4 regions of the Actinoalloteichus hoggarensis genome follow, and region 4 is predicted to be linked to each of the others. Evidence: riboswitches for the same ligand, from Rfam matches in the RefSeq annotation. Region 4 holds a riboswitch; each other region holds the start of a gene.
What was found. Region 4 has a riboswitch for cobalamin ahead of AHOG_RS16280 (hypothetical protein). Riboswitches for the same ligand answer to the same signal wherever they lie in the genome.
Positions count from the first base shown of each region.

Region 1: linked by a shared signal. The riboswitch ahead of AHOG_RS12420 (CbiQ family ECF transporter T component) and the one ahead of AHOG_RS16280 (hypothetical protein) in region 4 are both predicted to bind cobalamin.
Region 2: linked by a shared signal. The riboswitch ahead of metE (5-methyltetrahydropteroyltriglutamate--homocysteine S-methyltransferase) and the one ahead of AHOG_RS16280 (hypothetical protein) in region 4 are both predicted to bind cobalamin.
Region 3: linked by a shared signal. The riboswitch ahead of AHOG_RS10605 (ribonucleoside-diphosphate reductase subunit alpha) and the one ahead of AHOG_RS16280 (hypothetical protein) in region 4 are both predicted to bind cobalamin.

Region 1 is NZ_CP022521.1:2,815,893-2,823,638, forward strand. Features, by position in the region: gene AHOG_RS12405 (DUF742 domain-containing protein) at 63-872, opposite strand; gene AHOG_RS12410 (ECF transporter S component) at 1,150-2,061, opposite strand; gene AHOG_RS12415 (ABC transporter ATP-binding protein) at 2,058-3,674, opposite strand; gene AHOG_RS12420 (CbiQ family ECF transporter T component) at 3,671-4,756, opposite strand; cobalamin riboswitch at 5,024-5,177, opposite strand; gene AHOG_RS12425 (ATP-grasp domain-containing protein) at 5,580-6,800, shown strand; gene AHOG_RS29900 (protein kinase family protein) at 7,367-7,690, opposite strand.
Region 2 is NZ_CP022521.1:2,412,456-2,420,201, forward strand. Features, by position in the region: gene AHOG_RS10635 (multicopper oxidase family protein) at 1-218, shown strand, start outside; gene AHOG_RS10640 (TetR/AcrR family transcriptional regulator) at 247-1,026, opposite strand; gene AHOG_RS10645 (ATP-binding cassette domain-containing protein) at 1,207-2,166, shown strand; gene AHOG_RS10650 (ABC transporter permease) at 2,163-2,957, shown strand; gene AHOG_RS10655 (acyl-CoA thioesterase) at 3,356-3,904, opposite strand; cobalamin riboswitch at 4,046-4,216, shown strand; gene metE (5-methyltetrahydropteroyltriglutamate--homocysteine S-methyltransferase) at 4,382-6,682, shown strand; gene AHOG_RS10665 (S-(hydroxymethyl)mycothiol dehydrogenase) at 6,945-7,746, shown strand, end outside.
Region 3 is NZ_CP022521.1:2,402,847-2,410,592, reverse strand. Features, by position in the region: gene AHOG_RS10625 (metal ABC transporter permease) at 28-945, opposite strand; gene AHOG_RS10620 (metal ABC transporter permease) at 942-1,943, opposite strand; gene AHOG_RS10615 (metal ABC transporter ATP-binding protein) at 1,940-2,842, opposite strand; gene AHOG_RS10610 (metal ABC transporter solute-binding protein, Zn/Mn family) at 2,956-3,942, opposite strand; cobalamin riboswitch at 4,151-4,396, shown strand; gene AHOG_RS10605 (ribonucleoside-diphosphate reductase subunit alpha) at 4,529-7,117, shown strand; gene AHOG_RS10600 (ribonucleotide-diphosphate reductase subunit beta) at 7,182-7,746, shown strand, end outside.
Region 4 is NZ_CP022521.1:3,796,430-3,804,175, forward strand. Features, by position in the region: gene AHOG_RS16260 (LacI family DNA-binding transcriptional regulator) at 417-1,430, opposite strand; gene AHOG_RS16265 (hypothetical protein) at 1,543-1,785, opposite strand; gene AHOG_RS16270 (cytochrome P450) at 2,096-3,307, shown strand; gene AHOG_RS16275 (ferredoxin) at 3,714-3,908, shown strand; cobalamin riboswitch at 4,575-4,712, shown strand; gene AHOG_RS16280 (hypothetical protein) at 4,801-5,382, shown strand; gene AHOG_RS16285 (prenyltransferase/squalene oxidase repeat-containing protein) at 5,382-6,965, shown strand; gene AHOG_RS16290 (hypothetical protein) at 6,965-7,746, shown strand, end outside.

The DNA of each region.
Region 1 (7,746 bases), 980 kb from region 4:
AGGCAGGCGCACGTGTGGTCCGGATTCACCCACGCGCCGCCGCCGTCGACGAGAGCGGGCGCTCAGAGCCGCCGCAGACCGGTGAGGACTCGTCGCAGGAACTCGCCGTCCATGACGAGTCGCTGCGGGTCGACGGGCTGGTGCACCCGTACCCCGCCCGACTCGACCAGGTCGGCGATCAGCACTCTGGTCACCCCGATGGGCAGCGCGAGCAGCGCGGAGACCTCCGCCAGCGAACGCGGCTCCGCGCAGATCTCGACGATCCGACGCAGCTCCGGGCGCGCCGCCGCCGTGATCGGCACCGGCCCCTTCGCTGAGGTGATCAACGTCTCGAGTGTCACGTCGAGCGCGGCGGAGGTGCGCCCGCCGGTCCTGGCGTACGGACGGACCAGCGAGTCGGTGAAGGACGCCTCCAGCCAGGTATTCGGCTCGCCCACGCTCGGCGGCCAGATCGGGTCGTCTTCGAACACCTCGTCGACGTCGGCCGGTTCGTTCCACGGCGCCCGGCGCGCGGGTCTGGTCTGGTCGAAGTCGATGTGCACGGCGTTCTCCGCCCGCGTCGACGTCGGCCGAGGCGTGTCCTCCTCTCGTGCACGGCGTCCTCCTCGCGTGGCGCCGCCGAACCGGGCGCCCGTCCGACCGATCGAGGACCGACTCCCGCCCGCCGAGGAGTCCGACGTCGCGGGCGTCGCCGACTCCGCGGCCGGGCCCGGCGGCACCGAGCGGTCGTGCCCTGAGCGGTCGGCCCCCGACATGTCCTGGTCCGAGATGTCCTGGCGAGCGCGTCGCCGTGGTGACGGGCCGAATCGTGCCCCGGTGAATCCGACCACCGAGTCGTCCGCCTCGTCCGAGTGGTGCAGCTCCGATGTCATCGACAAGCCCGTTTCTCGCCGTCTTCCGACCGGTTCTCTCCATGCGACCGCCACCGGGTGTTCGGAACGTCGCGTCGATCGACGGTGATCGGCTGATCGTCCCGGTGCGAACACCGTGAGCGTATGTCGGAGAGCCCCTCCCCTTGTCCTCCCGTTGAACTCTATCCGAATGAACGTCGCGGGTACTGGTGCTTTCGTGCCGAGAATGCGCGGTGTCGCGCCGCGCGTTCTTCTGGGAATGGTCCGATTGACCGCGTGTACTGCTCCGTCGGGAGTATCAAGTCGCGGTATCCCTGCCACGCCGCGTCGGCTCGGTGTTCCGCTCGCTCGGCGTCGCCGACGGGGCGTGGAAGGCGGCCCGCCGCGCGGCCCGGCGCAGCACGGCGAGGACGGCGGGACCCACGAGCAGGATCGCCACGACGTTGGTGATCGCACGGCCGGTGTCCCAGCCCAGCGTGGAGGTGGTCAGGGTGAACAGCACGAAGCGCCGCAGGTTCTCGGTGATCGGATCGCCCGGCACGAAGGAGAGCTGGGTGTCGGTGCCCGCGAGCAGCGGCCAGGACCACAGATTCATCAGGAAGCCGAAGACATAGGCGGCGAGCACGCCGTAACAGGCGAGCATCGCGATCTCGATTCGACCTCGGGGGCGGGCGGGCAGCAGCCCGGCACCGAGGCCGAGTAATGAGGAGGAGAGCATCTGAAAAGGCAGCCACGGCCCGACGCCCGCGGTGAGCAGTGCCGAGGCGAACAATGACGTCGAGCCGAGCAGGAATCCGAAGCCCGGCCCGAAGACTCGGCCTGCCAGCACCAGAAGGAAGAACACCGTCTCGATTCCCGCCGTGCCCGCGCCCAGCGGACGCAGCCCCGCGTTCACCGCCGACAACACACCCAGCAGCGCCAGCGCCTTGGCGTCCATGCCGGAATCCGACATCTCGGCGAGCACGATCGCCAGCAGCAGGGGCAGGAGGACCACGAAGATCAGCGGAGCGTCGGCGGTGCGAGCCGTCGGATCGGCAGGCGCCGAGGCGAACAGCGGCCAGAGGAACATCGCCAGCCCCGCCGCCGAGGCCAGCGTGAGCACCGCCGCGCGACGCGGCGTCACCCGCACGACCGGACCTTCGCGTCGAGCAGGACCGGTGTGTCCTCTCGCCGTCCCGTCCGCCGCCGAGGTGTCCGAGGACTCCGTCATCGTCCGCCCGCCGCATCGTCCAGCGCTCGACGGACGTCGTCGACCGTCAGCCAGGCCTGCGGCGCGAGCACCTTGGACACCTGCGGGGCGAAGGACGGCGAGGAGGCCACGACGTCGGCGGTGGTGCCGTCGGCGACGACCTCGCCGACCGCGAGCACCAGCACCCGGTCGGCCGCGGCCGCGACGAACTCCACGTCGTGCGTGGCGATCACCACCGAACGGCCCTGCGCGGCCAGGTCGGCGACCAGGGCACCGAACGCCCGCTTCGCGCGGTAGTCCAGGCCGCGGGTGGGCTCGTCGAGCAGCATGACCGACGGCGCGGCGACGAGCTGGACGGCCAAGACCAGCGCCAGCCGCTGTCCCTCGGACAGATCTCGTGGATGGCAGTGCGGGTCGACGTCCTCGATCAGCCGACTCAGCAGCGTCGCGCAGGTGCCCGGCGGCACCGCCGACTCCCGGTCGGCTTGGGCGCACTCCTCGGCCACCGTCTCCAGATACAGCAGATCGGCCGCCGTCTGCGGCACCAGCCCGACGAGAGTCCTCGCCCGATGCGCGGGTTGGGCGGCTGGATCGAGGCCGCCGGTGAACACCGTGCCGCCGGAGCGGCGGCCCGAACCCTGCAACGCCCACAGCAGCGACGACTTGCCGGAGCCGTTGCGGCCCATCAGCGCCGTGACCTGGCCGCCGTGCAGATCGAGGTCCACCTCGCGGACCGCGACGACGTCGCCGTGCCGCACCACCACGCCGCGTGCCGTCAGCAGTGGCGACCCCGCCGCCGCCCGCCGCGGTCCGGGCGGGCCGTGATCGGCGAGCCGGGCGCGCAGCTCCGGGGCCCGCCTGCGGGCGTCGCGTACCGACAACGGCAGCGGTGTCCAGCCCGCCAGCCTGCCGAGCTCCACCACGGGCGGCGCAGGCGTCGAGTCCGCGAGAACCTCGGCGGGTCGTCCGTCGACGACCCGCCCGTCGCCGGCGAGCCGGAGCACCCGGTCCGCGTACTGCACGACTCGTTCCAACCGGTGCTCGGCGATCACCACCGTGACCCCGAGGTCGTGCACGAGCCGCGTGATCGAGGCCAGCACCTCCTCGGCGGCCGTCGGGTCCAGTGCCGAGGTCGGCTCGTCCAAGACCAGCACCCGAGGGTGCACGGTGAGCACCGAGCCGATCGCCACCCGCTGCTGCTGCCCACCCGACAGCGAGCGCAGCGACCGATCCCGCAGCTCGGCGATGCCGAGGAGGTCCAGCGTCTCCTCGACCCGCTTGCGCATCACCTCGGAGGGGATGGCCAGCTGCTCCATCCCATAGGCCAGCTCCTCCTCCACCGTGTCGGTGACGAAGCCTGCCAAGGGGTCCTGGCCGACGACCCCGACGAGATCTGCGAGCTCACGAGGCGGATTCGTCCTCGTGTCGCGGCCGCCCACCGTGACCCGGCCCTCGAGCACTCCGCCGGTGAAGTGCGGCACCCGACCGTTGACCGCGCCGAGCAGCGTCGACTTGCCCGATCCGGTGAGGCCGACCACAAGGCACAGTTCGCCCTCCTCGATCTCCAGGTCGAGGCCGGACAGGACGGGGGCGGCCTCGCCGTAGCGGACCGAGACCTCCTCGAAGCGGATCATGCGCGGACCTCCGGCGGCGGGGCGAGCCACGCGGGAGCGACCCCCGCGAGGATGCCGAGCACCGGCGGCAGCGTCACCGCCGGCCAGCTCAGCGGGCTGAGTGAGGGATAGAGGTTCGACGGGTCGATCCCGGCGGTCACGGTGAGCACGGCGGCGGCCGTCAGACCGGACAGCACCACGAGCGTCTCCGGCAGCAGCCACCGATCCGGCCGGTAGACGCTGCGCCGGATCCGGCGTCCGGCCACCAGGAAGCCCGCGCCCGCCACGAGCAGCCCGGCGACGGCCATCGGCAGCCCGAAGACATGCCGCGTGCCGTCCAACAGGCCGTACACGCCCACGCACACCCCGCAGAGACCCGCGATCACCAGCACGCCGGTCAGCAGTCGGGTGCGTCTCGGCGTGTCGCCGAGCCGGCCGTACCCCCGGGAGTCCATCGCCGAGGCCAACGCGAGCGACCGGTCCATGGCGTCGGCCAGGACCGGGACCACGATGCCGCGCAAGGCCCGGAGACCGCGTTGCCTGCCGCCACGCAGCCGCCGGGCCCGCCGGACCCGCAGCACGCTCTCCATGAGCTGTGGCGCGACGGAGAGCGCCACGACCACGGCGGTGCTGATCTGATAGAGCGCCGCGGGCACCGCCTTGAGCATTCGTCGCGGGTCCGCCAGCGAGTTCGCGGCGCCGAGGCAGATCAGCATCGTCGCCAGTCGCAGTCCGTCGTAGAGTCCGCCGAGCAGCTCCTCGGCGGTCACGGGGCCGAGCAGCCGGATGCCCGCCGCCGCCTCCGGCAGGGTGATCTCCGGCAGGACGAAGAGGACGTGCTCGCCCGCGCCGCCGCCGAAGACCATCCGCCATAGCACGCGCATGACGACGACGAACACACCGAGGTACACGTACATCCGGAAGGTCGCGGCCCACGGCGCCCGGCCGCGTCGCCGCACCACGACGTAGCCCGCCACCACGAGGATCAGCGACAAGAGCAGCGGATTCGTCGTCCGGCCCGCCGCGGCCGCCATGGCCAGCGCCCATAACCACCAGGCGCCGGGGTGCAGTGCCCTCGGCAGGCGCGTCGAGACCCGGAGCATTGCCGTGCTCACCCGGCGTCCGAGTCATGCGGTTCGTTCCGGACCGATGCGGAGTGCCCGAGCCGCCTCGGGCGCGATCCCGGGTCGCCGACGGCCCGGTCTCCGGCGGCCTGCCGCGGCCTGCACAGTGTCGTCCCGCACAGTGTTGTTCCGGACATGCCTCGATGCCTCCCCGAGCGGGTCGAGAGGCATCCGTCGAACCGCCGCCGCCGAGGCAGGCCTGCGCGCGCTCGAATCGGACTCCGCCTGCGGACCACGACAGTGTGAACGAGCCCTCGTCCCCGGACGGGCATTCCGGCTCATCGTGCCTCGACACGAATCACGGCTGCGGGTCAGCGCCGGAGTCGCACCGGCTTCCCCCGCCGGGGGCGTCTGAAGTTGTCACGACCGACTGCGGCCGAGCGGACATCGAGAAGGTTAACTCACTCGGGTGGTTTTGGATCACCCGTGACAGGCTTCGCCGTCGTGGTCGGTCGAACCGCGTGAAAAGCGGATTCTTCTGATGCCGAGGCGACGCCCCTCCCAGGTCCGGCGGCGGAGACGCCGTCGGTGACTGTGTCGAGCGCTCCCCGCCGCGTCGGCGTTTCCTGAGGCCGGCTGTGGGGTGAATCCGTGATCCTCCGGTCCGCACGGCTCCCGGAGAGAGTGGTCCACCACACCCCGAGATCATTACTATGAGTAGTCGAAATCTGTCGCTAAGAGTGGTGTGTCCGCTCGTGTTCAGGTGTCGAGGCACATGATGCATGCGGGCGGCCACGAGTTCGACCGACGAGGCACAGGCGACCGCGAACCCGCGGCGAGAGCGAAAGGCGAGGCAGTCGTCATGAGGATCGCGGTCATCGGGGAGTTCCGAGCGGACCGGATAGTCGACGCCATCACCCGTTCCGGCCATCACGACCTGGTGTTGCTGGGGCCGACGGACGTCGCGGGCTACGTCGGCAGGCGGACCCGCCACCGATACCTGCCTGCCTGCGCGGAGCCCGAGGACCTGCTGGCCGTCTGGGCCGAGGAGCACGTCGAGCTGGTGATCCCGAGTCTCCACCCGGCCGATCAGGAACGGCTGCTGCCCAGCCTGGCCGCCGCGGCGGACCGGTGGCGCGATCTCGGCGGGAGCGCCGTCGTCCACTCGACCCGCTTCGCCGCCCTCGTCACCGACAAGGCCCTGTTCCATCGCGTAGCGGTCGAACAGGGCTGGCCGGTGCCCGAGGCCGTCGTCTGCGATCGGGCCGAGGAACTGGACTCGGCGGTGCGGCGGGTCGGCGGACTCCCGGTGATGGTGAAGGCGGCCGGGCCTCCGCCGCGCGGCGTCCGCGGGCGCGTCGACACCGCGCACCTCCTCACCACGCTTCCTCCGACCGCCTTCCCCGTCGTCGTGCAGCGGGTCTGCCGGGGTGAGGAGTTCGGAGTCGAACTCTTGAGCGACGCGCACGTGACGGACTGCTGGCCCGTCGCCTCCTTCGGCCCGTTGGACGAGCGGTGCGGTCCGGGGCGCCGAGCGCGGCTGGCGCCGATCACGCTTCCGCAGGCGGTGACCACCGAACTGTCCACCTTCATCCGCGGCGTGCTGGCCGAGTTCGACGTGCGCGGCCCGTGGCAGATCGACTTCGCCGTCTGCTCGGGCAGGCTCCAGGTGCTGGCGGTCAACGGCAGGCTCAGCGGCATGGCCGATCTCAGCGCGGCCACCACCGGACTAGACCCGTACGACGCCTTCGTCGACACGTGCCTCGGCCAGCCCCGCGCCGTGCCCGCCGCTCGTCGGCTCGCCCTCGAGCTGCCGGTCCGACCCGGCACGGAGCTTCCCGGCCTTCCTTCCGGCGTGCGCCTGCGGCGGCAGGTACCGCTGCCCACCGACCGGTCGCTGCCCTCGGACTTCCACCGGCTGCTCGTCACGGCGGACGATCCCGTGCTGCTGGCCAGGTGGCTGCGCGGCATTCCCGACGACGCCGTGATCGCAGGCTCGCCCGCACAGCTGGCGTCCACCGCACTGCGGACCAGCCCGCTGTCCACCTCGGCGGGATGGCCTCGGAGCTGCCCGCAGGTCTGATCCGACGGGCCAGACCAGGCGGCAGGCAGACCAGGCGGCGAACCGGCACCGTGCGCCGTGCGGAGTCACGGGCCGTCGGCCGCGCGCGGCCCGCGTCACGCCGCCGCCCGGATCGATCCCGGCATGATCGCTCCGCGGCACGGACCCGGATCACCGGGTCAGGGCGAGCGACTCGCCGACCGCCGATCGCGAGCCGCCGTAGGTGATCGCCGTCATCGCCAGCGATCACCTGGCTCCAGGCGTACAGCCGGTCCGCGTCGAGTCCCCATGCGGCGGTCACCCGGCGGCCCCGAGCCTCGGCCCCTGCCGCCCGGCGCCTGCCACGACGTCGTCCACGGCCTCGTAGCACGGTTCGCCGACGCAGGTCGTCGGGTCGACCGCGATCAATCCGTGTGACGCCCCCGTCCAGGACGTTGCTCAGACGCGGATCGCCGTGCAGCGGCACCACGTCGCCCTGGGTGTCCAACAGGGCGGCACACCGTCGGAACGTCCGTTGCCAGGCCTGATCCAGCCGCGACTCGACGGCCGGTTCGGACGGCCGCCGTCCGATACGGACGAAGACCTCCTCACACCGGCCCCAGAGACTCCACGGCCAGTGCGGCCACGGCGTGCAGTGCCGTCAGCAGCTCCGCCCGCCGTTCGGTCAGCGACTCCTGCGGCAGGTCCTCGGCCTCGATGCCGGGGACGGCCTCCGTCGACACCAGCGCCCCGACCTGGACGTCGGCGGCCAGCACGGCAGGCACCCGGCCCGACGGTGCGAACACACGCGGCATCTCGACCCGGCTGGCCGACAGCGTTCGGTCCGGCGTCAGCTTGAGGACGGCAGGCGATCCGTCCCGCCGGCGGCGGAGGACGACGGAGGACGCGCCGCCTGTGAACAGCTCGCCCACTTCGGATCCCCGCCGGGCGGCCGGGTCCGCCGCGAGCGTGGAGATTCCCGTCGGCC
Region 2 (7,746 bases), 1.4 Mb from region 4:
CGGTGCACCTGCACATGGCCCACTTCCAGGTGCTGACCCGCAACGACCGGACGCCGGGGCCCTACGACGCGGGCTGGAAGGACACCATCGACCTGGCGGGCGGGGAGGAGGCGGAGATCATCATCCGGTTCTCCGGACATACCGGCCGATACGTGTTCCACTGCCACAACCTGGAGCACGAGGACATGATGATGATGGCGAACTTCCAGGTCCACTGACCGCCCCGCGGCGGGACGCGCCGTCGGCTCAGCCGGGTGGGGTGCGCTTCTCGACGAGCGCGGCGACGCCGTTCAGGATGAGCTCGAAGCCGAACGTGAAGGCCTCCGCCAGGTAGTCGTCGGGCTGGAGCGGCCCGGTGGGTTCGTCCTCGAACACGCCCGCGGCGAGCGCGGCGGACAGCGCGGGATGGGTCGCCGGGTCGACGAGCCGGGCCACGGTCTGCGCGTAGGGGCCGCTGCTGCCCTGCTGCGGGTCCGGACGAGACAGATCCCGGGCGAAGGCGGCCTCGTGGCGGACGTAGCCGGTGAGCGTCGCGATGACGCTGAGCTTCTCGATCTCGCTCAGCCCCGTCTCCCGCATGGTGGCGAGCCCACGCTCCATCCAGGCCAGGGAGGTCGGAGTCAACGGCGGTCCGGTGATCTTCATGTCGGCCAGCCACGGATGGCGGAGGTACATCGCGAGCTGGTCGCGGGTCCAGGCCTCCAGACCGGCGCGCCAGCCCTGCGGCGGCGACTCCGGTGCGGTGTCGGGCACCGCCGTCGCCTCGTTGTGCATGAGGACCAGCAGGACGTCCTTGCTGCTCACATAGCGGTACAGCGACATCGTCGTGAAGCCGAGGCGGTGGGCGACCGCCGCCATGGAGAGCCCGGCCAGTCCGTCCGCGTCGGCGACCTCGATGGCCGCCGAGACGATGGCCGCCAGGCTCAGTCCCGGCCGGGTGTGTCGTCGGGGCGCCTCGTCCGCTGCCGCGTCCTTCCACAGCATCGTCAGGGCCTGGGACAGCCCTGCTGTCGCGTCGGTGTCCATCGTCTCCCACGTCCCGTCGTCGGTTGACCGGCATCCTAGGTCTGTGTATAAGATACACCGGAACGTACGGCATAAACACGTCCGTTTATCGCATATATGAGTCTTCCGATCCGGTGTCGTTCTCCGGCCTCGGCGGTACGACGACGTCCGGAACTCGGAACAGATGAGGGGGAAGAGGGGATGACAGTGGACCCGATCATTCGGGCTGTCGGACTCACCAAGTCCTATGGCGAGAACAAGGTGTTACGCGGAGTGGACCTCCGGGTGGCGCCTGGCACGATCTTCGCGTTGCTCGGCCCCAACGGCGCGGGCAAGACGACGATGGTGCGCATTCTGTCGACGCTGATCCCGCCGGACGGCGGACGGGCCGTCATCGCAGGCCACGACGTGGTGCGCACGCCCAAGGCGGTGCGGGGCGTGATCAGTCTGACCGGGCAGTACGCGGCCGTGGACGAGGTGCTGACCGGCCGCGAGAACATGGTGATGATGGCGCGGCTGAATCACCTCGGCAGGTTGGCGGCCCGCAGGCGATCGGCGGAGCTGCTGCGCCGATTCGACCTCGAACACGCCCAGGACCGCCTGGTGGGCCGGTATTCCGGCGGAATGCGCCGCAGGCTCGATCTCGCGATCAGTCTCATAACCGCGCCGCCGGTGATCTTCCTCGACGAGCCGACGACCGGCCTGGACCCCCGCAGTCGACAGACGATGTGGTCGGTCATCCGGGAACTGGTCGCCGACGGCGTCACCATCCTGCTCACGACACAGTATCTGGAGGAGGCCGACCAGCTCGCCGATCGGATCGCCGTCCTGAACGGCGGACGGATCGTCGCCGAGGGCACCGCCGCGGAACTCAAGCGCGGTCTGTCGGCGGGCGCCGTCGAGCTGACCTTCGCCGACGTCCCCACGCTCGAACGAGCCGCCTGGCACCTCGGCGCCGAGACGCTGCACCGCGACGAGACGAACCTGTGCCTGCGCGTCGCCTTCGACGGCAGCGCCGAGCAGGTCCGCGTCCTGCTCGATCGGCTGCGCCGGGCGGAGGCGCCCGCGGCCGGCCTCGAACTGCGCACCCCGACCCTCGACGACGTGTTCCTATCCCTCACCGACACCCCCCGCGTACCTCAGGAGACGGCAGCCCGATGAACACCGCGACCACTCCGACGAGCCGTTCGAGCCTGCGCTGGGCCGTCTCGGACGTCATGACCATGATCGGCAGGCGGATTCGGCACGTCCTGCGCACTCCCGACGACCTGATCGTGTCGTTGATCCTGCCGATCACGATGATGCTGCTCTTCGTGTTCGTCTTGGGCGGGGCGATCGACCGCAGCGGCGGCTACGTCGACTACGCCGTTCCGGGCGTGCTGATCCTGTCGGCGGGCTTCAGCGCGGCCCAGACGGGAACGGGACTGACCGCCGACCTCGTCACCGGCGTCATCGATCGGTTCCGATCGCTGCCGATCGTCGGCAGCGCGGTGCTCACCGGCCATGTGATCACGAGCCTGCTGCGGAACATCGTCTCCACCACGCTGGTGATCCTCGTGGCGTTGCTGATCGGCTTTCGGCCCCAGGCCGACCTGCTCGCCTGGGTGGGGGTCTTCGGCGTGGTGGCGCTGTACGTGCTGATGATCAGCTGGCTGTCGATGATCTTCGGCGTCGTGTCCAAGACGGTCGAGGGCGCGGGGCAGTTCTCCTTCGTCATCCTCTTCCTGCCCTACCTGAGCAGTGCGTTCGTCCCGACGGAGACGATGCCCGCCGCCCTGCGTGTCATCGCGGACCACCAGCCCGCCACGCCGGTCATCGAGACGGTCCGCGCGCTGCTGTCCGGAACGCCCGTCGGGAGCAGCGCCGCGTGGGCGGTCGGCTGGTGCGTCACGCTGGGCACGCTGGCGTTCGTGATCTCCAGCGTGCTGTTCGTCCGGCGCACCGCCCGTTGAGGCGACGCCTCGAGGACCGCGCCCTGCGGGAGCACACCGGACGGCCACCGTCGACATCGGACGGTCCGGCGATCACCCGAGACGGGGAGCGGACTCCCCCGATCGGGCGGTCGCCGAGTACCGGGGGTGTGCTCGCCGAATCCGGGGGAAGTCGTCGCGGTGTGGGTGGCGGCCCCGAGGACGGCCCGGCAGACGGGTGTGGGGGAGGCCCGTCTGCCGGGTCCGGCGATCTCCGTCCCGGCCCGCCGCCGCACGTGCGGGCGGTTCGTCGTCCATGAGGGGTGACGACGAACCGCCCGCGCTCGACGACTCGGACTTCGGCCGCGGGTGCCGCGGCGACGTCGTCCCGTACCCCGACCCCGATAGCGACCCGGGCGCGGGACCGGCCCGGACGAGACTCAGGAACGCGGCGCGGAGTCGGCGGCCGCGGACTCGCCCTCCGTCTCCCGGCTGCGCTTGATGGCCTCGCGGCGGGCCAGCCGGTGCTCCCGGCGGATGCCCGCCTCGGCATGTCTGCGGCGCTCGGCGGGCGACTCCGGCAGCACCTCGGGAACCGGCCTCGGCCGTCCCTCGGCGTCTACCGCCACGAAGACCAGATAGGCGCTGGCGACGTGCGTGGGCGGCACCGACTCGTTCCATCGCTCCGCGACGACCCGCACCCCGACCTCCATCGAGGTCCGGCCCGTCCAGTTGACCTGGGCGCTGGCGTGGACGAGGTCACCGACTCGGACCGGCACGAGGAAGAGCATCTCGTCCATGAACACCGTCAGTGCCGTCCCGCCCGAGTGTCGCCCCGCGCAGGCCGCCGCGACGTCGTCGACGAATTTCATGATCACGCCGCCGTGGACGGTGCCGTAGAGGTTCGTCTCGGTCGCGGTCATGATCTGACTGAGTGTGGTGGCCGCTGCCGAGGTCGGCTTGCCGGGGAGCTCGGAGGCGGTCTGCATGGAGCCGAGGGTAGGCGATCCCGGCGAGCGGGACGTCGAGCCCACGTCGAGTTCGGCCGGCTAAGATCGGTTTCGCCGATGGTTCGTCGGCACTGTCGAGCCCATGCCCAGCGGGTGGGATCGCGGCGCTGACGAGGCAAGAGGGAACCCGGTGCGAGTCCGGGACTGCCCCGCAGCGGTGAACGGGAACGAACTCCGTCACCGTCCTCGAGAAGCGAGGACGGTCACAGCACTGGTGGTCGACACCGCCGGGAAGCGACGGACAGTAGGCCAGCCGACCCCGGTCGGAGACGCCCGTGAGTCCGAAGACCTGCCGTCGGCGGCACGGACCTGACGGGTCCGTGCCGCTCCGAGGTCTTCGCGGGAGGACCGGGGCGAGTGCCTGGCGGATCGGCCTCGGCCGTGTCCTGCTCGGCTCGCGTTCCGGCCGCCGCGTGCCCGCCTCGGGGTCCGTTGCCGCCTCGCGAGGAGAGAGCAGTGACCCATCGCACGCATGCCCCGGCGCTCGGCGCCACGGTCCTGGGCTACCCCCGGATCGGACCCGATCGAGAACTCAAGCGTGCCCTGGAGGCGTACTGGGCAGGCCGCATCGACGCGGCGGCCCTGCACGAGGTCGCGGCCACGTTGCGCGCCGCCACCTGGACGGCCCTGAGGGACGCGGGCCTCGGCTCGGTGCCCTCCAACACATTCTCCTACTACGACCAGGTCCTCGACACGGCGGTCCTGGTCGACGCGCTGCCCGCCCGCTACACCGAGGGCGGCCGCCCGTCGCTGGACGCCTACTTCGCCGCGGCCAGAGGAGCCGACTCCCTCGCACCCCTCGAACTGACCAAGTGGTTCGACACCAACTACCACTACCTCGTCCCCGAACTGGGCCCCGACACCGTGCCGCGGCTGGCGGGTCGCAAACCGGTGGAGGAGTTCCGCGAGGCCGCCGCCCTCGGCATCACCACCCGGCCGGTGCTGCTCGGGCCGGTCACGTTCCTGCTGTTGTCCAAGGCGGCCCCCGACGCCCCGGCGGGCTTCGACCGGCTGGACCTGTTGGACGCCATGATCGACACGCAGGTGGAGCTGCTCGCCGAACTCGCCGCGGCGGGCGCCGAATGGGTCCAGTTCGACGAGCCGGCCTTCGCCGCCGATCGCACCCCGGCCGAACTCGACGCGCTCGCCCATGCCTACCGCAGGCTGGGCGAGGCGGAACGGCGACCGAGCATCCTGGTCGCCGGATACCACGGCGCCCTCGGCGACGCCTTGGGCGTGCTCGCGGCCGCGCCGATCGAGGCCGTCGGACTCGACCTGGTGGCGGGCCGCGCCGATCTCACGGGCATCGCGAGCGTCGCCGGGCTCCGACAGAAGACCCTTCTCGCCGGGGTCGTCGACGGACGCAACGTCTGGCGCACCGACCTCGACGAGGCGCTCGCCTACTGCGCGATGCTGCTCGGCATCGCCGACCACGTCACGGTCGGCACCTCCGCGCCGTTGCTGCACGTGCCCTACGACCTGGACGCCGAGACGGGACTGGACCCGGCGCTACGCTCTCGGCTGGCCTTCGCACGACAGAAGGTCGACGAGGTGGTCCTGCTGGCCAAGGCGCTGGGCGGCGCCGACGAGGCGGCCCCCGCACTCGAGGACTCCCGGCGGGTGCTCCGGGCACGAGACGGCGCGGCGACCCGCGACCAGCGGGTCCGGGCCCGGCTCGAATCCCTGCGCCCCGAGCACGGCAGGCGCGCCGATTACGACGTCCGGGCGCGCGGCCAGGCCGAGCGGCTCGGACTTCCCCCGCTGGCCACGACGACCATCGGATCGTTCCCCCAGACCGGCGGGGTGCGCCGGGCGAGGGCGGACCGGCGGGCAGGCCGGATCGACGAGGCCGAGTACCGGCGGCGGATGCGCGCGGAGATCGCCGACGTCATCGCGCTCCAGGAGGACATCGGACTCGACGTGCTCGTCCACGGCGAGCCGGAGCGCAACGACATGGTGCAGTACTTCGCCGAGAACCTGGAAGGCTTTCTGTCCACCGAGCACGGCTGGGTGCAGTCCTACGGCTCTCGCTGCGTCCGGCCGCCGATCATCCACGGCGATGTCAGCAGGCCCGCCCCGATGACCGTCGAGTGGAGCTCCTACGCGCAGTCACTGACCGAACGGCCGGTCAAGGGGATGCTCACCGGGCCGGTCACGATCCTGGCCTGGTCGTTCGTCCGAGACGACCAGCCGCTCGGCGACACGGCACGCCAGGTGGCGCTGGCGCTCCGCGACGAGATCCATGATCTCGAACGGGCCGGGCTGCGCATCGTGCAGGTGGACGAACCCGCGCTCCGGGAACTGCTGCCGCTGCGGGAGGCCGACCGTGCCGACTACCTCGCCTGGGCAGTCGACTCGTTTCGACTGGCGACCTCCGGCGCCGCCGACAGCACACAGATCCACACCCACCTGTGCTACTCGGAGTTCGGCGACGTCATCGACGCCATCGACGCCCTCGACGCGGACGTGACCACGATCGAGGCGGCGCGTTCCCGAATGGAGGTGTTGGACGATCTGCACAAGATCGGGTACCGCCGAGGCGTGGGACCCGGCGTCTACGACATCCATTCGCCGCGGGTGCCGGACGAGGCGGAGGTGACCCGGCTGATCGGGGCCGCCTTGGCGGCGGTACCCGGCGACCGACTGTGGGTGAACCCCGACTGCGGCCTGAAGACCAGGGGCTACGCGGAGGTCGAGCCCGCCCTGCGGGCCATGGTGTCGGCGGCGCGTGCCCGCCGCGCACAGGTGTCCGGCTGATCTCTCGTCCACCGACGGGCGGGGCGGCGCCGCACCGGCACGCCCCGCCCGCCCGGCAGGCCGGGTCGTGGGCGCCGCCTCCCGCGCCGACGATCGTGCACACCCGAACGAGCCGGTGGACGCCTCGTCCCGCCACTCGTTCCCGTCGTACCGGGCGGACTCCCCGCGTGGCGGTGGATCGACGGCCGGTGGTGCTCTACCGTGATCCTTCGCCCCGGCGCCACCGAGGCAGCCGGGCATCGGGCCGACCAGAGGAGTTCGGATGCCGCAGCAGGTCAGAGCGGTCGTGGCCGCCACGCGCGACGCGCCGGTCACCGTCGAGACGATCGTGATCCCCGATCCCGGACCGGGCGAGGTGGTGGTGGACATCGCCGCCTGCGGCGTGTGCCACACGGACCTGCACTACCGCCAGGGCGGCATCAACGACGAGTTCCCGTTCCTCCTCGGCCACGAGGCGGCGGGCACCGTGGAGGCCGTCGGCGAGGGCGTCGAGGACGTCGCCGTCGGGGATTACGTGGTGTTGAACTGGCGTGCGGTCTGCGGGCGGTGCCGTGCATGCAGCCGAGGCCGACCCTGGTACTGCTTCGCGACGCACAACGCCACACAGCGGATGACGCTGACCGACGGCACCCCGCTGTCGCCCGCGTTGGGCATCGGCGCGTTCGCCGACAAGACCCTGGTCCACCAGGGCCAGTGCACCAAGGTCGACCCCAGGGCCGAAGCGGCGGTCGCCGGGCTCCTCGGCTGCGGCGTCATGGCGGGCCTCGGCGCGGCGATCAACACCGGCGAGGTCGGCCGTGGCGACTCGGTCGCGGTCATCGGCTGCGGCGGCGTGGGCGCGGCCGCGGTGGCGGGTGCGCGCCTCGCGGGCGCCGCCAGGATCATCGCCGTGGACCTGGACCCGAAGAAGCTGGAGTGGGCGACAGGCCTGGGCGCGACCGACACCGTGCGGGCCGACCAGGTCGACGTGGTGGCCGCCGTCAAGGAGCTGACCGGCGGCAACGGCGCGGACGTCGTGATCGACGCGGTCGGCGTCCCGCAGACCTTCACCCAGGCGTTCTACG
Region 3 (7,746 bases), 1.4 Mb from region 4:
GACGACGGCCGGCGCTGCGACGTCCTGTCAACCGCGGTCCACGGGCCCAAGGGGGCGGCCGGGTCGGCTCCGCGCCGCGCCCGCGGCTCGTCGGGAGACGCGCAGCAGCCCGCGCCGTCCGCCGAAGAGCAGGGCCAGGACGAAGAGCCCGACGGCGCTGAGTCCGACGGTGCCCGCGATCGAGGCGTTCAGACTCACGGCCAGCCGTTGTCCGACGACGGCCGCGATCCAGGCCGAGGCCACCGCGATGGCCAGCATCCCGTCGAGCCGCACCGCGAGCAGTCCGCCCGTCGCCGCGGGGACGATGAAGAAGGTGACCACCAGGATCGCGCCGACGCTCTCGAAGGCCGTCACCGCCACGAGCGCCGTCGCCACCAGCACCGTGCGATCGACGATCCGAGGGCCGAGTCCGGCGACGCGGGCGAAGTCCGGGTCGAACGTGGCCGTCTGGAGGGGTCGCCAGAGCAGCAGGATCACCACCAGCACCGACACCGCCGCCAGGCCGGTGATCAGCAGCGATCGAGGCACGTCGACGCCCAGGACCGCCACGGTGCGCAGCGGCGCGAAGGTGATCTCCCCGTAGACGGCGGCGTCGAGGTCGAGGTGTGCGCCGGAGGCGTATCCGCTCACCCCGACGACTCCGAGGGAGAACAACGCGGGGAACACCAGGGCGATCGCGGCGTCCGATCCCAGCAGGCCGCTGCGACGCAGTGCCGTGTAGCCGAGCACGCACACCACGCCGAACGCGGCGGCGCCCAGGATCATCGTCAACGGGGCCCGCCCGCCGGTGACGAGATACACCAGGACGATCCCCGGCAACGCGGCGTGGCTCATCGCATCGGACAGCAGAGCCTGTCCGCGCAGCACGAGGAAGCAGCCGAGCAGGGCGCAGGCGGTGCCGAGCAGACCGGCGGTGAGGACGATCACGACGTCGTCGGCGCTCATCGTCCGTCTTCCCCGGACCGGGGCACGGCCCCACTCGACGGAACCTCGTCCGACGGCGGTCCGGCGGCGCGAGGGGCGGCCGGACGTGCGGCTGCCGCGTAGAGCGGGTCCGGACCCGAATTCGTCGGACGTCGCCGTCGCGAGGAGAGGGCCCGCGGCAGCACCCCGCGACGCGGCGCGAACAGCACCGAGGCGAGCGCGGCGGCGGTCGCCAACAGCACGATGACCGGCCCGGTCGGCAGGTCGGCGGTGCCGGAGACGAAGGCGCCGAGCCCGCCCGCCGCCGCACCGATCAGGCCGGCCGCGGGCACCAGCGTGGACAGCCTGGTCGTGAGCTGGCGCGCGGCCACGGTGGGCGCGACGAGCAGGGCGACCATCAGGATCGCCCCCACGGTGCGCACGCCCAAGACGATCCCGACGACCAGCAGCGTGGTCGTCAGGACGTCCACCGCCCAGCTAGGCGCCCCCGCCACGGCGGCGAAGCCGGGATCGAAGATCGCCGTCCGCAGCAGCCGGAACCAGACCAGCACCGCGCCGAACGCGAGGGCCCCGACGATCGCGGCGACGACCAGATCGCCGACCACGAGGCCCGCGGCCTGTCCGAAGAGGTACTCCTCCATTCCGCTCCGCCCGCCCGCGCCTTCGGCGGAGAGCCTGGTGAGCAGGACGATGCCGAGGGCGAAGGCGGCGGAGAGCACCACGCCGATCGCGACGTCCGGGCCGACCCGGCCCGCCCGTTCCAGGCCGATCATGGCCAGCGCGGCGAGGATCGCCGAGAGGGCGGCTCCGATCAACAGGATCGGGGCGTCCTTGACTCCGGCGACCATGAAGGCGAGCACGACGCCGGGCAGGGTTCCGTGGCTCATCGCGTCGCCGAACATGCTCCGCCCCCGGAGCACGGCGAAGGGCCCGAGGAACCCGGCCACCGCGCCCAGCAGCGCGGAACCGCCGATCACGACGGAGGCGGCATAGGACAGGCCGAGGACGCCGCCGGTCATGCCCGCCGCTCCGGCCCCGCCGGACCCGGGTCCGGCGCGGGCGGGTTCGTCGTCGCCGGGCGCCGGTCGGCGGTCTCGGAGTCCGCCCGATCCGTCCCGGCCGGACGCGGTGCTCCCCCGGCGAGACGTGCCGTGTCCCGGTCTCCACCAGGCGCGGCGTCGGCGGCATGGCCGGCCGCCGAGCCGTCGGCGGCTCGCGCGGCGCGGTCCACAGCGGGGTCCGAGTCCGACGCCGGGGCACGGCCCGGCATCGGGATGCCGTAGGCCGTCTCCAGGTGCTCGGGCCGCAGCACGCGGCTCACCGGCCCGTCGGCGATCACCCGGCCCGCCAGCAGCACGGCGTGATCGAAGTGGTCCCGCACCGTGCGCAGGTCGTGGTGCACCAGCAGCACCGAACGGCCCTCCCGCTCGCACAGTTCGGCGAGCAGCGCCAGCAGCCGTGCCTCGGTGCTCGTGTCGACGGCGGCGAAGGGCTCGTCGAGCACCAGCAGGTCGGCCTGCTGGGCCAGCGCTCTGGCGAGGAACACCCGCTGCCGCTGGCCGCCGGACAGCTCGTCCAACGGCGTGTCGGCGAAGTCGGCGGCGCCCGTGCGGTGCAGCGCCTCGCTGACGGCGAGATCATCCTGTCGGGTGAGTCGACGGAACCAGCCGCGATGCGGGTAGCGGCCCATCTCCACGACCTGCACGGCCGTGATCGGGAAGTCCTGGGCGACGGCGTCGCGCTGCGGGACGTAGGCCACCCGGCGCCGCACGTCGGCCAGCGGCCCGCCGAGCAGCCGGACGACGCCCCCGCCGGACGGGAGCAGGCCGAGCGCGGCCTTGACCAGGGTGGACTTCCCCGCGCCGTTGGGCCCGACCACGGCGGTGAGTCGACCGGCGGGCACGGTCAGCTCCGGCACCGTCAGGACGGTGCGCCCGCGATAGCCGACCGCGAGTCCGGTGACGGCGAGGGCAGGGCGCGGGCCGGACCTCTCGGGGGACGTCGGAGGCTCCGGCGCGGCGGCACGGCCGATCACCGCAGGCCCGCCACGAGCAGCTCGACGTCCGCGCGGACCATGCCGAGATAGGTGCCCTCCGGCGTGCCCGCCGGGCCCGCGGCGTCGGAGTACAGGCTGCCTCCGAGCGTCGCCGTGGCCCCGAGGGCGGCCGCGGCGTCGAGGACGGCGGCGGCGGTCTGACCGGACACGCTGGACTCGACGAACACCGCCCGGACGCCGTGCTCGGCGATGATCCCGGCCACCCGATCGATGTCGCCGATGGTGGCCTCGTCGACGGTGGACACGCCCTGCACCGCCTCGACGCGGATGTCATAGGCGCGACCGAGGTATCGGAAGGCGTCGTGCGAGGTGATCAGGATGCGACGGGGCTCGGGGATCTCGGCGAGCCGTGCGCCTACCTCGTCATGGAGTTCGTCCAGCTCGGCGCGATGGCGTTCCCACCGGGCGTCGAAGCCGTCGGCCCGGTCGGGGTCGAGTGCGGCGAGCGTGCTGCCGACCGAGGCCAGCGCGTCGCTCCACAGTGCCACGTCGAACCAGATGTGCGGGTCGTACTCGGTCGCCGTGCCCGCCTCCTCGGCGAGCAGGAGGGCGTCGGTCGGCACGGTCTCGCCCACGAACAGGACCGCGGTGTGGCGTGCCAGGTCGTCGAGCACCGGACGGAGGCCCGCCTCCAGGTGCAGGCCGACGGCGACGATCAGGTCGGCCTCCCGCAGAAGTCGCAGATCACCGGCCTGAGCCTGGTAGAGGTGTGGGTCGACGCCGTTGCCCATCAGCCCGGTGAGCTCGATGTCGTCGCCGCCGATCTCGCCGACGGCGTCGGTGAGGAAGTTGGTGGTGGTCACGACGCGAAGCCTGCTCCCGGCCTCGACGGAGCCCTCGCCGTCCTGACGCACCGCCCAGGCCGAGGCGGCGAGGACGACCACCAGCGCAGCGCTGATCCCCAGCACGACACGTCGTCTGCGGCGCGCCCTGGCACGGTGTCTGCCCGACTCTGCCTGCACTATCCCGTCCACGGCTGCCTCTCGGCCGGATGGCCCGAACTGATGAGACCAGTTTTCACTAAGGACGAGCTTTCGTCACCTTTCCGATCGGCGTGGTCACCCTGTGGTCATCCGCCGCTCGCCCGGTTCTCGGCGAGCCACCCTAACCGACCGCAACCGGGAACACGCCAGGATATTGGGGTGAGACAAAGCAGCGACCCCAACATGTAGTCTCTCCCCCGCTGATGGTTCGTCAGGGCGCCAGGCGGCGTCCCGACGAGGAGACAGGGAACCCGGTGTGATTCCGGGACTGCCCCGCAGCGGTGAACGGGAACGAAGGCCGTCGCCGTCCACACCGGACGGTGCACACACTAGGAGACCTCGGTCTCTCGGGAAGTGACGGCCGTAGGACCGGCGAGCACCACCTCGCCGGACGCCCGTAAGTCCGAAGACCTGCCATCGGCGCGTGCCACCGAGCACGTCGTCCGAAGGCCTCGAGGGTGGGCCGTGCGGACAGCGCCGGACCCTGCCGTGTCGCGGGTCCGCATGCTGCCGCGCGCTCCTCCTCGGGTGAACCGAATGCCGCCCCGGCTACGAGGAGACCACCGTGACCGTCGAGTCACTCCGACCAGCACGCCCCGTCCCGGCCGATCGCCGCGCGATCGCCGAGGGGACTCCCGCCCCCGTCGCTCCCGCCCCGCTCGATCTTCCCGAGCGGGTGGTCCGGGTCAAGGACGCGCAGGGCGATCTCGCTCCACTCGACGTCGAACGGCTCGCCACGACCGTGCACGAGGCCTGTGCCGGATTGTCCGGGGTCACCGCGCAGACCGTCCTCGACGAGACGCTGCGCAACCTCTACGACGGCATCGGCGCCGAGGAGCTGGCGCTGGCCCAGATCATGGCCGCACGCAGCATGGTCGAGATCGAGCCGCACTACTCGCAGGTGGCCGCCCGGCTGCTGCTGGAGAAGCTGCGTGCCGAGGCGTTGACCTTCCTGGGTCGTCCCGTGCCCGACGCGAGCCCCGAGGCCGTCGCGGCGAGCTACCCGGCCGCCTTCGAGGCCTTCGTGCGGCGCGGCATCGCCCTGGATCTGCTCGATCCGACCCTCGCCGACTTCGACCTCGACCGGATCGCCGCCGCCCTGCGTCCGGAGCGCGACCGGGACTTCCAGTTCCTCGGCCTCCAGACCCTCTATGACCGCTACCTCCAGCACAGCGACGGCGTGCGCTTCGAGCTGCCGCAGATGTTCTTCATGCGCGTCGCGATGGGCCTGGCCCTGCGCGAGGAGGAGCGCGAGGCGCGGGCGATCGAGTTCTACGAGCTGCTGTCCACCTTCGCCTTCATGTGCTCCACCCCGACGCTGTTCAACTCGGGCACCACCCGGCCGCAGCTGTCGTCCTGCTTCCTCACCACCGTCGAGGACGACCTGAGCGGGATCTTCCACGGCATCCGCAACAACGCGATGCTGTCGAAGTACGCGGGGGGCCTCGGCAACGACTGGACCCCGGTCCGCGGTCTCGGCGCGCACATCAAGGGCACCAACGGCAGCTCCCAGGGCGTCGTGCCGTTCCTGAAGATCGCCAACGACACGGCGGTGGCCGTGAACCAGGGCGGCAAGCGCCTCGGGGCGGTCTGCGCCTACCTGGAGACCTGGCACGTCGACGTCGAGGAGTTCCTCGATCTGCGCAAGAACACCGGCGACGACCGACGCCGCACGCACGACATGAACACGGCCAACTGGGTTCCCGACGAGTTCCTCCGCCGCGTCGAGGCCGACGACCAGTGGACGCTGTTCTCGCCGGACGAGGTTCCCGACCTGCATGACCTCTACGGCACCGCGTTCGCCGAGCGCTACCGGGAGTACGAGCGGGCCGCCGACCGGGGCGAGATCCGGGTCTTCCGCCGGGTACGCGCCGTCGAGCTGTGGCGGCGGATGCTGACCATGCTGTTCGAGACGGGTCACCCGTGGATCACCTTCAAGGACCCGTGCAACCTGCGCTCGCCGCAGCAGCACGTCGGCGTGGTGCACTCCTCCAACCTGTGCACCGAGATCACGCTGAACACCTCCGCCGACGAGGTCGCCGTCTGCAACCTCGGCTCGGTCAACCTGGCCGAGCACCTGCGCCCCGGACCGGACGGACGGCTGGAGCTGGACCGGGAGCGGCTGGCCGCCACCGTCACCACCGCCGTGCGGATGCTGGACAACGTCGTGGACGTGAACTTCTACACGATCCCCGAGGCCCGGCGTTCGAATCTGCGGCACCGTCCGGTGGGCCTGGGCATGATGGGCTACCAGGACGCCCTGTTCCGGCTCGGCCTGCCGATCGCCTCCGACGAGGCGGTCGCCTTCGCCGACCGCAGCATGGAGGAGATCAGCTACCACGCCATCGCGGCGTCCAGCGACCTGGCGGCGCAGCGCGGCAGCTACGAGTCCTACGCGGGCTCGCTGTGGAGCCGAGGCGTGCTGCCGATCGACTCCATCGCCCTGCTGGCCGAGCAGCGGCAGAGCGGCGACCTGGCGATGGACACGACGTCCACGATGGACTGGGACGCCCTGCGGGAGCGCGTGCGCACCGTCGGGATGCGCAACTCGAACGTGATGGCCATCGCGCCGACCGCCACCATCGCCAACATCTCCGGCGTGAGCCAGTCCATCGAGCCGCAGTATCAGAACCTGTTCGTCAAGTCGAACATGTCCGGCGACTTCACCGTGGTCAACCCGCATCTGGTGGCCGCGCTGAAGGAGCGCGGCCTGTGGGACGAGCGGATGATCGCCGACCTGAAGCGGCACGACGGCAGGCTGGGCTCGATCGACCGGGTGCCCGCCGAGCTGCGGTCGCTCTACGCCACGGCCTTCGAGATCGACCCGAAGTGGCTGGTGCTGGCCGCCTCCCGCAGGCAGAAGTGGATCGACCAGGCCCAGTCGCTGAACCTCTATCTCGCCGAGCCCAGCGGCCGCAAGCTCGACACCCTCTACCGGCTGGCCTGGCGTTCCGGGCTCAAGACCACGTACTACCTGCGGGCTCAGAGCGCCACCCACGTGGAGAAGAGCACGTTGCAGGGCACCGACGGCAGGCTCAACGCCGTCCAGGCGGGCGGCCCCACGCCGACGCCCGCCCCGGCACCCGAGATCCCGGTCGCGGTCTCGGCGGCGGCCTGCGCGATCGACGACCCGGAGTGCGAGGCCTGCCAGTGAGCGCGCCGAGCACCGAGACGAGCCATCCGACCACCGCCGAACACCAGAGCAACGGAGCAGACCGATGACCGGAGTCGAGACGCAGCACAGCGCCCCCGTCGAGGGCAGCGGCCTCGGCGAGATCGACCGGCAGGGCGGCCGGGTCGACGTCGACGACAAGGCGATGATCAACGCCAGGGCGGACGTCAATCAGCTGCTGCCGCTGAAGTACCACTGGGCGTGGGAGAAGTACCTCGCGGGCTGCAACAACCACTGGATGCCCACCGAGGTCTCCATGCAGGCCGACATCGCGCTGTGGAAGTCCGTCGACGGCCTCACCGACGACGAACGGCGGATGATCAAGCGCAATCTGGGCTTCTTCGCCACCTCGGAGTCGCTGGTCGCCAACAACATCGTGCTGGCGGTCTATCGGCAGCTCACCAACCCGGAGTGCAGGCAGTACCTGCTCCGTCAGGCGTTCGAGGAGGCCGTGCACACGCACACCTTCCAGTACATCTGCGAGAGCCTGGGTCTGGACGAGGGCGAGCTGTTCAACATGTACCGGGAGGTGCCCTCGATCACCGCGAAGGCGGCGTGGGCGCTGGAGTACACCCGCAACCTGGAGAACCCGGAGTTCCGCACCGGGACGT
Region 4 (7,746 bases):
CGCTGCGCGTCGACCGTTCTCCTTCGGTCTCTCGGTCGATTCCACGGCCCCGACCGACTCCCGGGAACCGGCTGGTCTCGCGGCACCGGCTGATTCCCGCGCACCGGCTGATCTCCAGACGTCAGGCCGGTCGACGACGATCATCCGGTGTTCGACGGGATGCCGAGTCCCCGCCCGCCTGCGGCCCGCCCGCGCACCGGCGGTGGTCCGTGTCCCGAGACACCGTCGCTGGACGCGGCGACCGGCTTGTCAGGTCCGCCGCGAACCCGGCACGTACCTCTCGGCCGCCGCCGAAGCTCCACAGGCGGCCGGAGCGCCGCCCCGCCGCCATCGGCACGGACAACACACTTGTCATGATCGTCTTCGGCCGCTGCCGGGAGCATGGCGGCGGCAGGCGGGCGGGGGACCGCGACGACTCAGAAGATGCGGCGGCCGGGCACGGGCGGTCCGCTGGACTCGCGCACCGTGAGACGCACCGCATCGGGCAGCGGGACCGAGTCGGCACGTCTGCCGCGGAGCGCGCCGAGGGCGATCTCGGCGACGTACCGGCCGAGCGCGCGATTGTCGATCGCGACCGTGGACAACGACGGCACCAACAGGCGTGCGACGGGGGTGTCGTCGAAGCCGAGTACCGACAGATCCGCGGGGACCCGAAGGCCGCCCCGCAACGCGGCGGACACCACGGCGGCGGCGAGTTCGTCGTCATAGCCGCAGATCGCCGTCACTCCCTCTCCGTCGACCCAGTCCCGCACGATGGCCGCGGCACCCGCGACGTCGGGAGCGATCAGCGCCGTCCTCGGCGCGCCCAGCCCGTGGGCCGCACAGGCCTGCCGCAGGACCTCGGCCCGTAGGGCCGCCCGTGCGGCGAGCCGAGGCTCGGCCGGGAGCACGCAGCCGATCCGCCGATGCCCCGACTCCGCCAGGTGGCCGATCTGAAGTGCGACGCCCTGTGCGGCAGGCCAGAAGGCCGCCACCGGGCGGTCGCCCTCCGCGGGCAGGACGTGTTCCACCCCGGCACGTCGCATCGACAGCACGTCGGCCGCCGAGAACGGCTCGAAGCCCAACACCACCTCGGGCAGCAGCACCGACCACAGCGGCACGGCCGTCTCCACGACGTGGTGGTGCACGACCAGTTGATAACCGGCCTCGGCCAGCTGCACGGTGGCGGCTTCGAGGAGTTCACGCAGCGCGTGACCCACCGGCAGATCCGGCAGCACGAGCAGGACGATCCGACTGTGACCGCTGCGCAGCGCGCGGGCACCGCCGTGCGGCTGGTAGCCGAGTCGCTCCGCCGCGGCCAGGACTCGCTGCGCGGTGGCCGAGGAGATCGACTGTGAGGACGTCCGGTTGAGCACGAAGCCGACCGTCGCCCTGGACACGCCCGCCTCGGCGGCCACGTCGGTCGCCGTGATCCGTCGTCCCGCCCTCATCCCGGTGTGCACCTCGTTCGCCACCGCACCCCCGACTGCTCCAATCGGGCAATCTTAGCTGCTCGCCGGTACTAGCACGTGCTAGTTTCGGGGCGTCGACACACTGTCGTGATCACGGTTCGGCGCCGACGACCACCGGCTCCGACGGGGAGAAGACTCGCCCGTCACCGCCGTTCCACTCGATCGATATCTTGCCTGAATAGAACATCTGTTCGATAGTCGCGTCATGGTCGATCACCCGCTCGCCGTACTCGGCGTATTCGCCGTACTCGCCGTATTCGCCACACCAGTCATGCCCGCCGCGGTCGCCGTGTTCATCGTGTCGGCTGCCTCTCGCCACGCGTTCGGTTCCCACGCCTGTCTCCGATCACACGGCGCGGTCCAGCTCCATCACACGGACCCGTCCTCCGGTCGCCCGACGCCGAACGCCGTCCATGCCCGAGACCGAATCGCCGAGTCACCGAACGCGATCAGCCGTCCCGACCACCGCACCGACTGCTCGTCCGGCCCGCTCGGCCCGGGCCGCCCGCGAAGCCGAGCGGTCTGCTCCCCGGAACCGGGCCGCGTTCGAGGGCCGCCGTCACCCGCCCATCCCGATCGATCAACAGCCGAAGTGCAGACCTGGCGAGCCCCTCGCCCGCGCCGCCGTCCAAGGAGGACCACCAGTGACCACTGCGGACCGACAGCCGCTCGACTACCCCTTCGCCCTGCCGACGGCCGACGAGCCGCCGCCGGAGTGGGCACGCCTACGCCAGGAGTGTCCGGTCGCCGCGATCCGACTGGCCAGCGGTGACGAGGCGCTGCTGCTCACCCGCTACGAGGACGTGAGACAGGTGCTCGGCGACCCTCGTTTCACCCGCTCGCTCAGCGCGGACGACGCCGCGCGCGTCACGGCCAACGAATCCGGTGGCATCTTCGGGTCCGCCAGCGCGATCGACGCCTCGACGGACGCGCACCAGCAGTGGCGCAGGCTGGTCGGCAAGGCGTTCACCGCCAAGCGGATGTCTCAGATGCGGCCCGCCATCGAGGCGATGGCGGCTCGGCTGCTCGACGAGATGTGCGCACGGGGGGCGCCCGCCGATCTGGTCGCCTCGTTCGCCTTCCCGTTACCGGTCTGGGTGATCTGCGATCTGCTGGGCGTGCCGGATTCCGACCGCGACCGCTTCTCCTACTGGTCCGACACCATGCTCAGCCTCGATCGGTACGAGCAGACGGAGATCGACAGCGCTCAGCAGGAGTTCGGCGAGTACTTCGCGGCCCACATCGCGACTCGGCGGGCCGAGCCCGGCGACGATCTGCTCAGCGAGCTGATCGCCGTCACGGACGCCGCCGACGGCAGGCTTCCCGAGGAGCTGCTCATGCTCACCGGGCAGGGTCTGCTGGTGGCGGGGCATGAGACCACGGCGAACATGATCTCGAAGATGGTGGTGCTGCTGCTCAGCGAACGGAGCCGGTGGACGGCGGTGGTCGAGGATCCGTCGTTGGTGCGTACAGCCGCCGAGGAGGCGCTGCGGTTCGACGCCAACGCCGGCTTCGGCCTGCCCCGCTATCTCACCGAGGAGATCGAGGTCGGCGGCCGGACGATGCCGCGGGGGACGACGATCGTCACCAGCCTCGCGTCGGCGAATCGCGACGAGCAGGTCTTCGTCGATGCCGACGACATGGACCTTCGTCGTGCACCCAATCCGCACCTCGCCTTCGGGGTGGGTCCGCACTCCTGCCTCGGGCAGGCGTTGGCCCGTACCGAACTCCAGGCCGTGCTGAGTGTGCTGGTGCGGAGGCTGCCCGGTCTGGATCTCGCCGTCCCCGTCGAGGAGCTGCCGTTGCGTAAGGGGCTGCTCGTGGGCGGGCTCGAACGGCTGCCCGTGCGGTGGTGACGGCCCGCTGGCCGCGGAACGCGATCCGCGGACGCCTCTGATGGGCGGAGGTTCGCCTCAGGTCCGTGGCCGACCGGCGTCGTCGGCGGGCAGCGGCACGGGGGAGTCGGAGACCGCCCGTGGGCGAGCGCCCGTGCGGCGGCACGACTTCTCGATCCCGCGCGGCGGACACGGTCTCCGATCACCGCGGGGCGTCGGCGCAGGGCGTCGGCGCGGGGCCGAATGCGGCTCCGAGTGGGGGTGCGGCAGCCTGTGCCGCTCCCGAGCCGGCCTGGCGCCCTTGCTGCTCAACGGCGACTTGATCGCTCAACGGGGGCCTTGTCGCTCGGCAGCGGGCCGGGTCGCTCAGTACGGTCTCCGCCTCGGTCGGCCTGCGCAGGTCGACTCCGATCCGAAGGGATTGCCGATGCATGTGGACGTGGACACCGAGAAGTGCTGTGGTGCGGGCCAGTGCGTACTGCTCGCACCCGAGGTGTTCGATCAACGCGAAGAGGACGGCATCGTCGTGCTGCTCGACGCCGAGCCTGCCGAAGAGCAGCACGGACCTGTGCGGGAGGCGGCGGCCGTGTGTCCCGGTATGGCCATCTCCCTCACCCCGTGAGCACCGGTCTGAACCTCCGGCTGCCGAGGATCGACACACCGGACCCACGTCGATGGTCGGCCTGACGACACCGCGGCAGGCGGGCCGCGACAGCGATCCGACAGGGCGGAGGCCGCGAGACCACGCAACCACGCCGCTGTCGGCGCGTCGGACGGGACCGCGACGCGATCCGATTCCGATATCGACCGACCGGGGCCTGTCCCGCCGGCGAGCGTCGACGCTCGTGTCGCGATCCGGCGGCGGCGGAGGTCGAACGCCTTCCGGGGTCACGGCGGCGTCCGGTCAGTACGTCGCCGCCACCACAGCGCCTCCACCACAGCGCGTCCGACGGAGGCGTCGCCCTGCCGACGGGTAGGCGGGAGAGCCGACGCGCTCGGCCGGCTGCGCCGATCGTGCGATTCGCGCGCCGCGCCGGAGGCGCCGCTCTCTCGGGGCGGCGCGTCGTCCCGGGTCCGCGGGGTCTCACCACCATCCAGGACGTCACCACGCGCGCCTGTACCGCGTCGGGCGAAGCTCCGTACGACCGGGGCGGCCGCGGTGCTCCCCTGGGGGCCGTCCGTCTCCGCTCGGTCCCCCAGCCGGTGCACGGTGTGCTTTCGACGTCGGTGTGAGCCCGCGGTGAAGACGATGTCTTCCTCCGCGTCGTCCGATGGGCTACCGTCGAGACGTCGTCCCTCCACAGGGGACGAATGCACGACGCCGTTCGACGGGGGAAGCCGGTGGGAGTCCGGCACTGTCCCGCAGCCGTGAGCATCCGAGTCCTCGGGTGTGAGTCGGAATGCCCGTCAACGGTTCTGTTCAGCTCCTCTGTCGCGGTGTGCAGACCGGAGCTTCGGTGCCCCTAAGGCGGGTCCGGGCTGCGGTGTGCCCGAACCGAAGGGAACTCCAGGACATGTCCTCGAGCCGCTCCGTCCGACGTCGTCTCTTAGCCGGTCTCTTCGCAGGTTCGCTTCTTCTCTTCGGCGGCACCGCCGCCGCGGCCGTCCCGGCCGAGACCTCCGCCGCCGACTCGGCCGCCGTCGTCTTCGCCGAGGGTCCCTGCACGGGCCCGACCGGTGTCACGGTCGTCGTCGACTTCACCGGTCACGCGGGCGGCGACGTCGTCCGGCACTGCACCGAGAGCGACCCGGCGACGGCCTTCGCCGCGCTGGCCGGGCTGGGTCTCGCCCCCGAGCACGGCATCGGCCAGGGCGAGGCGGGTCCCTACCAGTACCTGTGCCGGATCGACGGTCTCCCCTCGCTCGCCGACGATGCGTGCGACGGCTTCCTGCCCAACGCGCCGTACTGGGCGTTCTGGGTGCCGAACGCGACCGCCGATGCGTGGGGTTACGCCGATGAGGGCGTCGACACCTACGACCCGCCGCAGGGCGACGTCCTCGGCTTCTCCTTCGGTGCGGGCACCGCGGCCGACCCGAACGAGATGAGCCTGACGCTCGAGGAGGCGCTCGACCCGAACTGGACGTCGACTCCCTGATGTTCAGGTCCCTTCTCGGCCTGACGGCGGGAGCGCTGCTCCTCGTCTCAACGGTCGTCCCCTCTGCTGCCTCGGCCGACCCGGCGTTCGACGTCGGGTCGGCCGAGGCCGGTACGGCGGCGGAGTTCCTGGAACGGGAGCTCGTCCGGCTCGACTACGTCTATCCCAGCGCCATGCCGGGGACCCCGGACCCTGGTCTGCAGGCCGACGCCCTGTTGGGGCTGTATGCGGCAGGTCGAACGGGAACCACCTTCGATCTCGGCGTCCGCGCACTGCGCGACATGTACTACAACGGCAATCTGGCCAACTCCGGCGTCATCGCGAAACGCCTGCTGGTGGCCCTGCGTGCCGGGGTCGATCCGACGAACTGGGGCGTCGACTCCAATGGGGACCGGATCGATCTGGTGGACCGGCTGGAATCGACGCTCGACGTCGACGGCCGTTACCGCAACCTGAACGCGGGTGACTACGATCCCCGCCGAGATCTGTCGAACACGTTCTCCCAGGCGTTGGCGCTGATCGCCGTGGACGAGTACGCCGCGCGCACCGGGACGCCCGTCGACCAGCGCGCCGCCGTGGACTACCTCCTCCGCCAGCAGTGTCCGAGCGGCGGCTTCCGTCCGAACCCCCCACCGGAGGACGTCGGCTCCCGCTGCTCCGAGGCCGACGACAAGCTCGTCAGCGTCGACAACACCGCGATGGCGGTCTGGGCGCTCGCCGAGGTCGGCGGCAGTCCCGGCGCGCTGGACCGGGGTGTGCGCTGGCTGCTCGACCGTCAGCATCCCGACGGCGCCTTCGGCTTCGACTCGTCGTCACCGGAGTTGATCGCCTCGACGCTCAACGCCAACAGCACCGGGCTCGCCGCCCTCGCGCTCACCGTCGCGAATCAGGCCGGACCCGCTGGACGCGCGGGCGGCTGGTTGACGTCGATCCAGCTGGGCAACGGCGTCGATCCGGGCGCCATGATCGGCGCCGTCTCCTATTCGGCACGCGACTATCTGGACGCCCAGGTCGACGGGCCGCTGTACTGGAGCCGCGCGGGCAATCAAGACCGGCTGCGGCGGGCGACGGCACAGGCGCTGCTGGGTCTGTCGGCGACCCCGCCCGCCGAACCGCCCGACTCGCCGACGGTCCCGCCGACGACGAATCCGCCTGGTGAACCAGGTCCGACCGGCCCCCCCGGTGCACCCGGGCAGCCGGGACAACCCGGCGCGCCGGGACAGCCGGGCCTTCCCGGGCAGCCGGGCCTGCCGGGTGAGCCGGGACATCCCGGCTATCCGGGAGCAGCCGGAGACGCGGGGGCGCCAGGACTCGGTGGGGCGCCGGGTTCGGGGGCCGAACCACCGAGCGCGGTCGCTCAGACACCTCGGCCCGAGCCGCCGCCCGCCGTCGCGCAGGCGCCGTCGCCCGGTGGCGAGCCGACCGGACAGGGCGCCGCGCCGGAAACCTCGCTCGCGTCCTCGGTGAGCGACTTCCTACGCAGTCCGGCGGGCCTGACGTCCTCGGCGGTGGTGGCGTTGCTGCTGGCCACGATCAGTTACCTGCTGATCAGCAGGCCTCGACGACGGGGCGGTGCGGTGTGATGAGCCTCGCCCGTCTCGTCACGGCGGGGCTGCTCGCCGCGGCCATGCTGATCGCTCCGACCCCCGCCCCGGGCGCCGCGCAGACCTGCACGACCGAGACCGGCGTCGTGGTGGTCGTCGACTTCGGGGCCCTCGGCGGCACCGTGTCCCGCTGCGTCCCCGGCACCCCGGACACGGGTTACGCGGCGCTGCAGGAGGCCGGCTTCCGGCTCGCGGGGACCGCGCACGACGGCGCCGGGTTCATCTGCCGTATCGACGATCGGCCGGGGCCAGAACAGGAGCCGTGTGACGACACGCCCTCCGGGAACGCCTACTGGTCGTACTGGATCGACGAGGGCGGCAGCGGCTGGTCGTACAGCACGCGCGGCGCGTTGGCGTCCTATCCGACGGCCGATCGGGTGGAGGGCTGGTCCTTCGGTGCGGGCGAGCCACCGGGGATGACGGCGGCGGCGGCCAGGGCTCGGTTCGCCGCGGGCGGGGATGACGGCGCGCCGAATCCCGGTGATCCCGCGCCGCCCGCCGCGCCGGGAGATCCTGCGCCCGGCGGCGCGGCCGACCAGCCGCGTCAGCCTGCGCCGCCCCCCGACGGCCGGCCGGCCCCGACGGACGTCGAGTCCGGCCGGGGTGCGCCGGATTCGGGCGGTCCCGAGGACACGGACGGGGAAGGACCGTCGGGGGCCGAGAGCACGCCCGCCGCCGAGGGAGCGAGCGGCCGAGACCCCGCCGGCGCGGCGGAAGGCACCGAGCAGACCGCCCAGGAGGCCGCGGAGACCGGCGGCGT